DNA from 4 places in the Bacillus coreaensis genome. Region 4 is predicted to be linked to each of the others. Evidence: riboswitches for the same ligand, from Rfam matches in the RefSeq annotation. Region 4 holds a riboswitch; each other region holds the start of a gene.
The links. Region 4 has a riboswitch for S-adenosylmethionine ahead of ACQ5H4_RS02375 (methionine biosynthesis PLP-dependent protein). Riboswitches for the same ligand answer to the same signal wherever they lie in the genome.

Region 1 (3,134 bases), on a different contig from region 4:
ACTCACCAAAGCAATAGCCGTAACCGTAATACCAGATACTAAAGCTGGCAATGATTCAGGAATAAGCACCTTAATGATAATCGTGCTAGTTTTAGCACCCATTGATTTAGCTGCCTCAATAACTCCTTTATCAATCTCACGCAATCCGATTTCCACCATTCTCGCGTAAAACGGAGCGGCACCAATAATTAATGCCGGTAAAGCTGCATTCTCACCAATCATCGTATCTAGTATAAGCTTTGTAAAAGGAATCAAAAGAACAATTAATATAATAAAGGGAATCGAGCGGAAGACGTTCACGACAGAACTGATCACTTTATTCACTAATCTATTTTCCCAAATATTACCCTTAGCTGTTAAAAATAATAAAAGTCCTAAAATTAAACCAAGAACAAATGTAATAACAACTGATATAGCTGTCATATACAGGGTTTCATTCGTTGCTTCAATCATTTTTTCCCAGTTCACGTTTGGTAAAAGTGTCTCAAGCATTCGAAATCACCTCCACTCCAACCTGTTGTGATTCGATATATGCAATGGCCTTTGAAAGCTCTTCCCTTTCCCCATCTAAGTGGATGAAAAGCGTTCCATAAGAACCATTTTGTGTTTGTGATATTTTCCCTTGCAGGATATTTACAGTTACCTCGTAATGGCGAATAAGGTTCGTAATCAGCGGTTGCTCTGCTGCTTCTCCAACAAAACCTAGTTGAACGACTGTACCATGCGGATACAGTTCTAATAAGTGTTCAATTGTTTCCTTCGTTTCTTCAGGTTCTGTTACTTGCTGAACAAATCGTTTCGTAATTTCTTCCTTAGGGTGCTTAAATACGTCAAGTACTGGGCCGAGTTCAACAACCTTTCCACCTTCCATAACAGCTACACGATGACAAATCTTTCTGATGACGTGCATTTCATGAGTGATAAGGACGATGGTTAAACCTAAACGCTTATTAATATCAACTAATAGCTCTAGAATCGAATCTGTTGTTTGTGGATCAAGAGCAGATGTTGCCTCATCACAAAGGAGAACTTTGGGATTGTTAGCAAGTGCTCTCGCAATTCCTACTCTTTGTTTTTGCCCACCACTCAATTGAGAAGGGTAAGCGTCTTCTCTTCCTTCTAATCCAACCAAACGAATAAGCTCGTCTACTCTTTTCATTCTTTGCCCTTTAGGAACTCCTGCAATTTCAAGTGGAAATGCAATATTTTCTCTTACTGTTCGAGACCATAAAAGGTTAAAATGTTGGAATATCATGCTTATTTCCTGTCTAGCTTTACGAAGGCTACTACCTTTAATTTTCGATACTTCATTATTTGCCACAATAACGGATCCCTCAGTAGGAATTTCTAACCCATTCAGCATACGAATAAGCGTACTTTTCCCTGCGCCACTATAACCAATTACACCGAAGATTTCTCCTTCAGTAATTTCTAAGTTTACATTATCAACAGCCGTTACTTTTCCTTGTCTTGAAGAATAAATCTTTTTTACGTCTTTTATCGAGATCAAAGGTTTCTCCCCCTTCCATTTCCGATTATTCTGATAAAACTACATGCTGTCATGCTACAGAAAGGTACAATACAACTTAGGTTCTATCATCCGGTTCATTCCTATTCGAATGAGAGCACTCTAAATGAACATAAAAAAAACCTTTCTGCATGAGCAGAAAGGCAGAAAGTATCACCTTTCTCTCATCTATCAAAGCAATACGCTTTGTGTGAATTGGCACCATTTCAATATTTTGACGGTTGCCGGGCTTCATAGGGCACATCCCTCCACCTCTCTTGATAAGAGCTTATCAATCTATATGAACTTTTTTAGTTGTAGTCTTAATCACGAGTGCTATCGTATCATGGAAAAACGGGAGTGTCAACGATAAATTTCGACAAAAATCTTATGGATTACACATGGCTAGTAAGCGAGGTTTTCCCTGTCGCTAATGTAATCGCTTGCTCTAAATCTTCAACTAAATCCTCCACATTTTCAATCCCGATCGAAAGACGAATTAAATCCTCTGGAACGCCTGCTGCTTTTAACCCCTCTGTGTCAAGCTGTTGATGAGTTGTGCTTGCAGGATGAATGACTAAGCTTTTTGCATCACCAACATTGGCAACATGTGCCCAAAGTTTGAGACTATTTATAAACGTTGCTCCAGCCTCTCGCCCTCCGTCGATTCCAAAGACAACGACAGAACCTGCTCCTTTAGGTAAGTATTTCTTCGCAAGCTCGTAGTCTGGATGCTTCTCATTTCCTGGATACATCACCCAATTAACCGCAGGATGTGCTTCTAGATACTCTACGATCTTCTTCGTATTTGCCACATGCTCCTTCATTCTCACATGCAAAGTTTCTAAACCTAGAGTGAATTGAAAGGCATTTTGAGGGCTTAATGCTGGACCTAGATCACGTAGCAATTGAACTCTTGCTTTTACAATATAAGCTGCAGCACCAATTGCTTCACTATATACAATATCATGATAGCTGGCATCAGGGGTTGTAAATCCAGGAAACTTCGCCGAATTCCAATCAAACTTTCCGCCATCCACGATAATACCCCCAAGAGTTGTACCATTCCCTAAAAGCCATTTTGTTGCCGAATGAATAACAATATCCGCACCATGCTCGATTGGACGACATAAATAAGGAGTCGCAAAGGTATTATCGATAACAAGAGGAATACCTGCCTCATGTGCGATCTTTGCGACATTTTCGAAATCCAGAATTCGCAAGCTTGGGTTTCCAATGGTCTCTGCAAATATCGCCTTTGTTTTCTCTGTAATAGCTTGCTTAAAATTCTCTGGATTGGTTGAATCCACAAACTTCACATTGATACCATATTTAGGTAATGTTATAGCAAATAGATTATATGTACCTCCATATAGATTCGAAGCTGCAACGATTTCATCCCCTGCTTCAGCCAAATTTAGGATCGCCAGTGTAATCGCTGCCATTCCGCTCGATACAGCGAGTGCTCCTACTCCACCTTCAAGGAGGGCCACTCTTTCTTCGAACACAGTAGTAGTTGGATTATGAATGCGTGTATAAATATATCCCGGTTCAGCAAGTGCAAAGAGATTAGCAGCATGTTCAGTGCTTTTAAATTGATAAGCATTGTTTTGATAGATCGGTACTG
Region 2 (3,134 bases), on a different contig from region 4:
GCTTCTTTCCCATGTTATGGACCGTATCCATTAACATGATATTTTCAGCAACCGTTAAGTTGGGGATCAGAGCTGTATCCACTTCCTGATATACAATTTGAATTCCAGAATCCATGGCACTTTTTGGAGAACGAATGGTCATAGGTTGTCCATTCATTGTGATTTCACCAGTATAGTGGCCATATGCCCCTGCAAGAACCTTCATCAACGTTGATTTCCCAGCACCATTGGCTCCGATTAAGGCATGAGTTCTCCCGCTTTCAACTGAAAAATCCACCTCATTTAATGCTTTAACACCCGGAAATTCAATTGAGACATTCTTCATCTTTAAAGTGGTCATGATGTCACTGTCCTTTCAAAGAAACACTCTCTTTTTCTTTTTAAAAAGAGAGTGTCTATCTACAAGTCCCTTACTTCTTATAATGTTCCTTTAGTGTCTTCATCCAGTCTTCCTCAAATTCTGATGATTGGCCCCATCCTTCAATGATTTCAGTTAGATTGACCATATTAACAGGATCTTTTGATTTTTGAAGGTCTTCTTGAGAGATTAGTGAAGCTTCCAAATCATACGTTTGTGGTGTTTCCTCTCCTGCTAATTTCTTTGCGAGTATTCTCATATTTACTGAACCTATCAACTTAGGATCAACAGCTGCGGTATATCTCCAAGCACTGCCTTCTCTTTGAATTTCCTGCAAATCAGCATTTGAAACATCGATTCCATAGATTTTCACTTCTTCTCTGCCAGCTTCTTTTAACGCACGAGCTGCACCGATAGCAAAAGCATCCCATGTTGCAAAAATCGCATCAAGTTCACCCTTAGGGTATTTATTTAACATTGCGGCAACGGCATTTTGGGTTTGAACACTAGTGTCAGCTGCTGCTACCCCAAAGCGCTCCACTTCTTTTATTCCAGGATTATTTGCTAAAACCTCTTCATAAACCTTATTTCGTCTAACCATAGGTGGGAATCCGTCCACCCATAGGTAAGCAATATTGGCTTCACCTTTTGTTTCTTTTACTAATTGGTCCAATGATAGAGTAGCTAATGCTTCATCATCCTGTGATACTAGAGTGACACCATCAACACTAGTTAAATTTGCATTCGAGTCAAATGCGACTACACTCTTTCCTGCGTCAACAATTTTCTGTATGTCATTCACGGTAGCATCATCGTCACCGTGAGAAATAATAAATCCATCATAATCTTGAGTTAACGCTTGGTTAAGCGCATCATGAAATTTCGCTGTATCTCCATTTGCAGTAAATACATCCACTTGGAATCCTAATGCTTCACCTTCTTGTTTTGCACCAGCTAAGAATTGAGCTGTGTGATCGTCTCCACCAATTTTACGAATAACTTTGATTTTCGGTTGGTCCCCATTTGCAAAGCGGTCAGGTACACCTTCAATCGGTGTGTTCGATCCTGTTGCTTCCTTTGTTTCTCCCCCTGTTGCACAGCCTGTAAGCAAAAGTGTTGCAGCGATCGCTGATACAAATGCACTTCTTAAAAAGTTCTTCTTCATGATTCTTTCTCCCCTTTTTGTTTTTTGTCTTCTTACCAACGTTGCTCTTAGGAGAGTTTTTATAAAATATAAAAAACCTCTCCAGAAAAGAGAGGTTTCATCACAAAATAAGGACTACTCCTCTCTTATCTCTCAAAACAATTTCTTGTTTTGCAGGATTTAGCACCAATTCCATATGGAACGGTTGCTGGGCGTCATCGGGCCAGTCCCTCTGCCACTCTTGATAAGAGAACGTATTTTATTCATTTACTTTAATAAAGTATAAAACTTAATTTAATATTCTATTAACAAAATGTCAATAGTATTTTCTAAATATTATTAATAGGTGTATTTTTCCAAAGATAGCTACAATAGATTCTTCGTATGTATTAAGCCCATCAAAAGGTCCACTTTACTCTAATAAAGATTATCACCGTCTCCGACAAATTGGTGAACTTTAGCGGAATTGAAAGCTATAATTAACACAAACATAATTAGGTGAATTCGTTATGATGTGATACACTTTATCTACCATTTGATTTACTTGCTTACATTGTGCCCCACTCACTCAGTGAGTGGGGATCCTTGTATATAAAAAGAAAAAAACAGACTCTAAAAAGAGCCTGCTTAGTTTGTTTTTATTATTAAGCTTTACGCACGTTAGCTGCTTGAGCTCCACGTTGACCTTGCTCAACGTCAAAAGTAACTGCTTGACCTTCGTCTAAAGATTTAAAACCTTCGCCTTGGATAGCTGAGAAATGAACGAATACGTCTTCTCCGGCTTCACGCTCAATAAATCCGAAACCTTTTTCTGCGTTAAACCATTTTACTTTACCTTGTTCCATTTTGTTTCCTCCTGCTGTGTGCTTTACACACAATGTGTTACTATCCTTGGACTCAGTGATCATCAAGACGAAAAGTTAATCTTATACTATCCTTTACACCGAACAAAAATAATTCTTCTAAAGTTTAACATTTTTTATAAGTATTTGCAAGAACATATCCTCAGTATCCTGCAGGTTACGAGAAAAGCAAACTAAAAAACCTAAATACGTCTAAATAGGAATGTCTATAAAAGGCATTTATACATCAAAACGATTTTTAACATCTTACATACTTGCGTTTGAAACCAAGCTTCCCTCTATCCATTTCTTTTTGAATACTTTCGTATGCGTTTAGTAAACTGCTTTTTTTATTGTCCCGTTTAACTTCTACGATTCCTATTTCCTTTGAGGTCTCAACCGCCTTTTCATGTTGCGGCAAATAGGAAATCCCTACGGTGTATACAAAATTATTCATAGCGGATTTAGTTCGTTCTGGCGAATTATGAATCGTATTTTTTATCATATCAAGCATATTGGAAATCTTACTTTCGGAAAATTCCTTGTCTTTGCGATTTCCTAAAAGCCAGCAGTAGCAACTCCACCCAGCTGACATTCTCAACTCGTCACCACTTGCAATCCATTTATCCGCCACTTCTTGTGCAATATCTGACTCTGATAAAGTGACTGCCACCACGTAATCAGACAGCATATAAAAATACGCTCCGTCCATCCAACGATCAAAATCAGATTCAGTCATAGCTTTCGGGTCTGCAATAATGCCTGCAAAGTACATTGCATCGTAGTTACC
Region 3 (3,134 bases), on a different contig from region 4:
AGCTTTTTCCTTCAGATGGCTATACAAAGCAATAATTACTTCTGTATCTGAGCTTGTTGCAAAGGTGATTCCTTCTGCCAATAGTTCTTCTCTTAACTCTACATAGTTATAAATTTCACCGTTAAAAATAATCCAGTATCTTTCGTTTTCAAAATGAAGGGGTTGATGCCCGCTTTCTATATCAATGATACTTAAACGACGAAACCCAAATTGAACATGAGAATCATAGAAATATCCGTCATCATCAGGTCCGCGATGCGTAATCACATTATTCATATTTTCAAATTGTTGTTTTTGTCCATCACTAAACACTTGCGATTTGTCATGAACACATCCAATAAAACCACACATGTATGTAACTCACCTACTCCGTTCTTACGAGTTTAATCTTCCATTCAGAAAGAATACCTATTAATACTACCATTAAAATTATCTAATCGCACTGTCAAATTGACCATTTCCTAAAAATTCAAGCTTACTACCCATTGTTTACATCCCTTTTTGCTTCTAAACCACCATACCCTTATAGACGAAAAGAAAAACCGGGAGTTACAAATTTTCTGTAACTCCCGGCTGAATTTTTACTATTTAAAATTATCTTTCAAGAGCTTCTTTACGAAGTGTATCAGCTTTATCTGTACGCTCCCATGGAAGATCTACATCTGTACGACCAAAGTGACCATAAGCAGCTGTTTGCTTATAGATAGGACGTCTTAAATCAAGCATATTAATGATTCCAGCTGGACGAAGATCGAAGTTATTACGAACTACTTCAATAAGAACTTCTTCACTTATTTCGCTAGTACCAAATGTATCAATAGAGATAGATACTGGATGTGCAACACCAATTGCGTAGGCAAGCTGTACTTCCACTTTATCTGCTAGACCTGCAGCAACAAGATTCTTTGCTACATAACGAGCAGCATAAGCAGCTGAACGGTCAACCTTTGTAGGATCCTTACCAGAGAATGCACCGCCACCGTGACGAGCATATCCACCGTACGTATCAACAATAATCTTACGTCCTGTTAATCCAGCATCACCTTGTGGTCCACCGATAACGAAACGACCTGTTGGGTTAATGAAATACTTTGTATTTTCATCAATTAACTCTTCTGGTACAACAGGGTTAATAACATACTCTTTAAGATTACGTTGAATTTGCTCCAACGTTACTTCAGGGTGGTGCTGGGTTGAAATTACAATTGTATCAATTCGAACTGGTTTATTATTTTCATCGTACTCAACTGTAACTTGAGTTTTTCCATCAGGACGAAGGTAAGGAAGAATATCATCCTTACGAACTTCAGTTAATCTACGAGCTAGTTTATGTGCTAAAGAAATCGGAAGAGGCATAAGCTCCTTTGTCTCGTTACAAGCAAAACCAAACATTAACCCTTGGTCACCTGCTCCAATTGCATCGATTTCTTCATCAGACATTGATCCTTCACGCGCTTCAAGTGCTTGGTCAACTCCCATTGCAATATCAGCTGATTGCTCATCAATTGAAGTTAAAACCGCACATGTTTCAGAATCGAAACCATATTTTGCACGAGTGTACCCAATTTCCTTAATGGTTTCACGAACAATCTTTGGAATATCTACGTATGTAGAGGTTGTAATTTCCCCAGCAACTAATACTAACCCAGTTGTTACTGACGTTTCTGCAGCAACACGAGCATTTGCGTCTTTTGCTAAAATAGCATCTAAAATTGAGTCTGAAATTTGGTCACTGATTTTATCTGGATGACCTTCAGTAACTGACTCGGATGTAAATAAACGACGTTTTTTTGACATCTCCTGACCTCCTATTTATTTATACTTGAGAAAAAGGTATGCTTATTATATCAACATAAACAAAACCTTCCATTTGATACGGAACTCATTCCCTAAGTAGTATGAAATAAACATGCCATTTTTATTATGAAGGTTTGAAAAATTACCCACCCAAATAAAAACTTTATGCAAAATAAAAAACCTTCCCTGCTTGAGGAAAGGGTGATAGCAAAGTAATTTGCGCCTTTCGCTCTTATCGTTCAAGGACTAAAATCCTTGCCTCAGGTTAGCACCTTCTCTTTTATATTAATTACAGTCATCGTAATTAATTATTAAAGCAGGTTGCTGGGTTTCATAGGGCCTGTCCCTCCACCAGCTCGGGATAAGAGAGTATCCGTTCAATGTAGAATAATACCGTATCACGTCAAATACTGTCAATATCTTTATGAAAAATAGTTGGTTCATTCTTTAAATAATGAGCAACTGTTATCTTCACATTTCCATTGACACTTAGCATCATATAACACGATCGTTCCCATTTGAATTTGTCCCTTCTTTTAATAGTATAGACTATTGACTCCCATTCATCGTTTTATGTAATAAAAAGGCTTAAAAATAGGTCGAATACGATGTTTTTTCTTGCACCCTCTAATATTTTTATAAATAGTATAGACTAATTAAGTTAATGTGTTATACTAATTAAAAAATAACAAATAAAGGTAGGTAGTCATCAGATGAACTCTGTCCGTATTTCTAACCAATTAAGCGAATTGTTAGCCTCTGGTCATGTGCATGTGCAACTATCTGTACCACAATTAGTCGAAAAGGTTCTTACTAGAAACGAAGGAGTCTTAACTTCGACAGGAGCTGTTCGAGCAACAACAGGAAAATATACTGGTCGGTCTCCAAAAGACAAATACATTGTTGAAGAAGCCTCTACAAAGGACAAGATTGATTGGGGAGCTGTTAACCAACCAATCTCTCAAGAAGTGTTCGATCGTTTATATAATAAAGTACTAAGTTACTTGAAAGATAGAGATGAGTTATTTGTTTTCAAAGGGTTTGCTGGCGCAGATAAGAAACATCGTCTACCCATTCAAGTGATCAACGAGTTTGCATGGCATAATCTATTTGCCCATCAGTTATTCATTAGACCAACAGCAGAAGAGCTTTTGACTCATGAAGAACAATTCACAGTCATATCTGCTCCAAACTTTAAAGCAGACCCTATTATTGATGGTACCAAGTCTGAGACTTTTATTATAGTCTCTTTTGAAAGAAAGACCGTATTAATCGGTGGCACAGAATATGCAGGCGAGATGAAGAAATCCATTTTCTCTATCATGAACTACTTATTG
Region 4 (3,134 bases):
ATATTAAGTGTTTACCACAATGGATACTCGTATTAAACCGATGTACAATAAAAAAGTTAACTATTGCTTGATTTTTTTAGACGATCAAGTTCTTTTAGTAGATATTGATAATACCTTTCACTCAATCTTCCTTTGGCCCCTCTAAGAATTTCGGTCGAATAATGGTCGGGGGGTGACACTTCGGGCATTTTGTTATACACATGGAATGTCAAAACATCCTTTAATATTTCTCCATCGATGTCCACATCTACAAAGGTAGGGCGATACCATCCTCCATAGAACCCCTCTCTACCAAATAAATACTCGACCCCTTCATATGGAGTTAAGTAAACTACCCCTTCGGTTTCACCACCATCTTCTACAATATCTGCTCTTCCGCCATCACTTACTCTGAAAAGATATTTCATGGAGTATCCCTTTAAAACGGCAGCACCGACGAGATTTTTAAAACAGTGATCTACCCCCGCTTTTCGGAATCGTTCATCATCCATACATGAACCATATGCAAAGTAATATACTTGTTCAGGACGATTTTTCATGAATCTATGTAACTTCCAATCTCCGTGGGTGATTTTTTCAGCCTTGCTTGATTCATCCACATTCACATACACGAGCGCTACTTTAGTGCCTTTATCAGTATGAACGGTAACATTTGTTCTGTCATACAAATTAGACTCTTTACCCTCTTCATAATCCTCCAATGCGTCAAGCTGAGGTAAAAGGTTTTTACTAACTTCATATAACTCTCCATGCACCTTACCGGAATCATTGAGTTCTAGTGTAGGATAACCGTTACCTGTATCAAAAAGCTCACCGTTTACCCATGCCTGTTCAGCGATACAAGTAGCTTCTCTGATTAATCTGTGATTCGTTTCATGTCTTCTTAATGTACCATAAACAAAAAGTGTAATCGTATCCATCCTTCTCCCCCATCGTACAAACTATTTACCATATTTTATCATGAAAAAAATCATTACGTGAAAATCCTGTAACAGAATATTAATAATTTTATGGCAGTAAATCTAGAGTTTTGGGTTTTCAAATGGATTAAAACCCGATACAATGATAAAAAGCTAGAAAATTCAGTCCATTTTAAGGAGGCTTGCAAATGAAGATTATGAGTAATGAAATGTTAGTTGTCTCGTATCGGAATGCATTGAAGTCAGGTGAGGATAAAGAATGGGCGAAGTTTTTGAAGAAGGAAATTGAGAAAAGAAATTTGAAACCGACAATTAAATCATAGGACACAACCACCGGCACCCAAGTGCCGGTGGTTTTATTTATCCTCGAAAATAAACAAGACGGGTTTCCCCGTCTATAACTGATTGATCATATTTAAGTAAAGTTGTTGCGGTGGTTGACTGGAGAGACGTTTCTCCTTTTGAGCTGATTCATTCATTTCTCTCATTTCAAGAGGAAAATCCACGTGACCACCTACAGGATAACCTTGAAGACCCTCACCTGATATAAACAATTCAATTCCATCCTCGGTAACAAAAAAGGCGTCTTCACTCAACATATACCGATGATGACATCTGCTTTTCGTTTGCATGAATTTCCCTCCACTTTTTGTTCTCAAACTTATTATATATTAAATGTTCTGAATATTCATATAGTAAATTTTAGGAAATTGTGAACAAAATTGTCGTTAATTTGTAAAAAAGATTGACACTTAGCGATTTACTGTAGTAAAGTTAGAAAAAATTAAATGTTTTGATTTCTTATCAAGAGAGGTCGAGGGTCTGGCCCTATGAAGCCTCAGCAACCATCAATTTTTTGAAAAGGTGCTAATTCCAGCAAGTATTTTACTTGGAAGATAAGAAGAATGGCTCATGTTGATAACAAAGTCTTCTTCTTAGAGAGAAGGCTTTTTTTTATTATTAGGATGTTGGGAGAGACTAAAATGTACAAAAATGAAACAAAGGTAGCGCAGATCGGAAACAGAAGTGAAACTCAAACTGGGACAGTAAACCCACCTGTATACTTTTCGACAGCTTATCGACACGAAGGAATAGGCCAATCAACTGGATTTGATTATATTCGAACAGGTAATCCAACAAGAAAACTTGTAGAGGCAGCAATTGCTGATTTAGAAGGCGGTGACCAAGGATTTGCCTGTAGTTCCGGAATGGCTGCAATCACTACCATTCTTGCACTCTTTGAATCTGGCGACGAATGGATTGTATCAAGAGATTTATACGGTGGAACCTATCGAATTCTAGAGCAAGGATTTAAAAAATGGGGACTTTCAAGTACGTATGTACAAACTCATGATGTGAGCATTATCGAACAGGCTATTACAGAAAAAACGAAAGCCATATTCATTGAAACACCAACCAATCCTCTAATGGAAGAAACGGATATTCAAGCGGTTGCTGAACTAGCGAAGAAATATAATATTTTATTAATTGTCGACAATACGTTTTACACTCCATTACTTCAAAGACCGATTGAGCTTGGAGCTGATATTGTCATTCATAGTGCTACCAAATACTTAGGTGGACATAATGATGTGCTAGCTGGCTTGATCGTCGGGAAAGGAAAAGAGGTTTGTGAACAGCTTGGATTCCACCACAACTCTATTGGAGCTGTTTTAAGTCCGTTTGACTCTTGGCTTCTTATTCGTGGGATGAAGACTTTAGCACTTAGAATGAAACAGCATGAAAAAAATGCAAGCGAACTTGCAAGCTTCTTAAAGAATCATGAAAATGTAGTAGATGTTCTTTACCCAGGCCGCGGCGGCATGCTATCCTTCCGAATAAAAAAAGAAGAGTGGGTTAATTCATTTTTACAAAATCTTAAGCTTATTACGTTTGCAGAAAGTCTTGGGGGTGTAGAAAGCTTCATTACATACCCAGCTACACAGACACACGCGGATATTCCGGAAGAAATTCGTTTTTCAATAGGCGTTTGTAATCGCCTGCTTCGTTTCTCTGTTGGTATTGAAGACGTGGAGGATTTAATTAAAGATATTGACCAAGCTCTTACTCGTTTAAGTTCGGAGGCATAAAAATGACAAAAGAACACAATTTCTCATTTGAAACAAAACTACTTCATAATGAACATAAATTTGATCCAACAAACGGTGCTGTTTCCGTTCCTATTCAACATGCATCCACCTTCCATCAGCATAG

Region 1: it holds a riboswitch for S-adenosylmethionine, as region 4 does, so the genes downstream of both, ACQ5H4_RS11445 (methionine ABC transporter ATP-binding protein) here and ACQ5H4_RS02375 (methionine biosynthesis PLP-dependent protein) in region 4, are expected to answer to the same signal.
Region 2: it holds a riboswitch for S-adenosylmethionine, as region 4 does, so the genes downstream of both, ACQ5H4_RS21755 (sugar ABC transporter substrate-binding protein) here and ACQ5H4_RS02375 (methionine biosynthesis PLP-dependent protein) in region 4, are expected to answer to the same signal.
Region 3: it holds a riboswitch for S-adenosylmethionine, as region 4 does, so the genes downstream of both, metK (methionine adenosyltransferase) here and ACQ5H4_RS02375 (methionine biosynthesis PLP-dependent protein) in region 4, are expected to answer to the same signal.

What each region holds. Positions count from the first base shown of each region.
Region 1 covers NZ_JBOCCY010000006.1:97,454-100,587, reverse strand. The annotation lists gene ACQ5H4_RS11450 (methionine ABC transporter permease) at 1-492, opposite strand, end outside; gene ACQ5H4_RS11445 (methionine ABC transporter ATP-binding protein) at 485-1,510, opposite strand; SAM riboswitch class I at 1,690-1,795, opposite strand; gene ACQ5H4_RS11440 (O-acetylhomoserine aminocarboxypropyltransferase/cysteine synthase family protein) at 1,903-3,134, opposite strand, start outside.
Region 2 covers NZ_JBOCCY010000023.1:6,494-9,627, reverse strand. The annotation lists gene ACQ5H4_RS21760 (sugar ABC transporter ATP-binding protein) at 1-340, opposite strand, end outside; gene ACQ5H4_RS21755 (sugar ABC transporter substrate-binding protein) at 411-1,523, opposite strand; SAM riboswitch class I at 1,646-1,753, opposite strand; gene ACQ5H4_RS21750 (cold-shock protein) at 2,147-2,347, opposite strand; gene ACQ5H4_RS21745 (DNA alkylation repair protein) at 2,604-3,134, opposite strand, start outside.
Region 3 covers NZ_JBOCCY010000011.1:132,091-135,224, forward strand. The annotation lists gene asnB (asparagine synthase (glutamine-hydrolyzing)) at 1-351, opposite strand, end outside; gene metK (methionine adenosyltransferase) at 595-1,797, opposite strand; SAM riboswitch class I at 2,027-2,165, opposite strand; gene pckA (phosphoenolpyruvate carboxykinase (ATP)) at 2,511-3,134, shown strand, end outside.
Region 4 covers NZ_JBOCCY010000001.1:452,908-456,041, reverse strand. The annotation lists gene ACQ5H4_RS02390 (gamma-glutamylcyclotransferase family protein) at 57-920, opposite strand; gene sda (sporulation histidine kinase inhibitor Sda) at 1,109-1,243, shown strand; gene ACQ5H4_RS02380 (hypothetical protein) at 1,316-1,552, opposite strand; SAM riboswitch class I at 1,719-1,823, shown strand; gene ACQ5H4_RS02375 (methionine biosynthesis PLP-dependent protein) at 1,904-3,010, shown strand; gene metC (cystathionine beta-lyase) at 3,013-3,134, shown strand, end outside.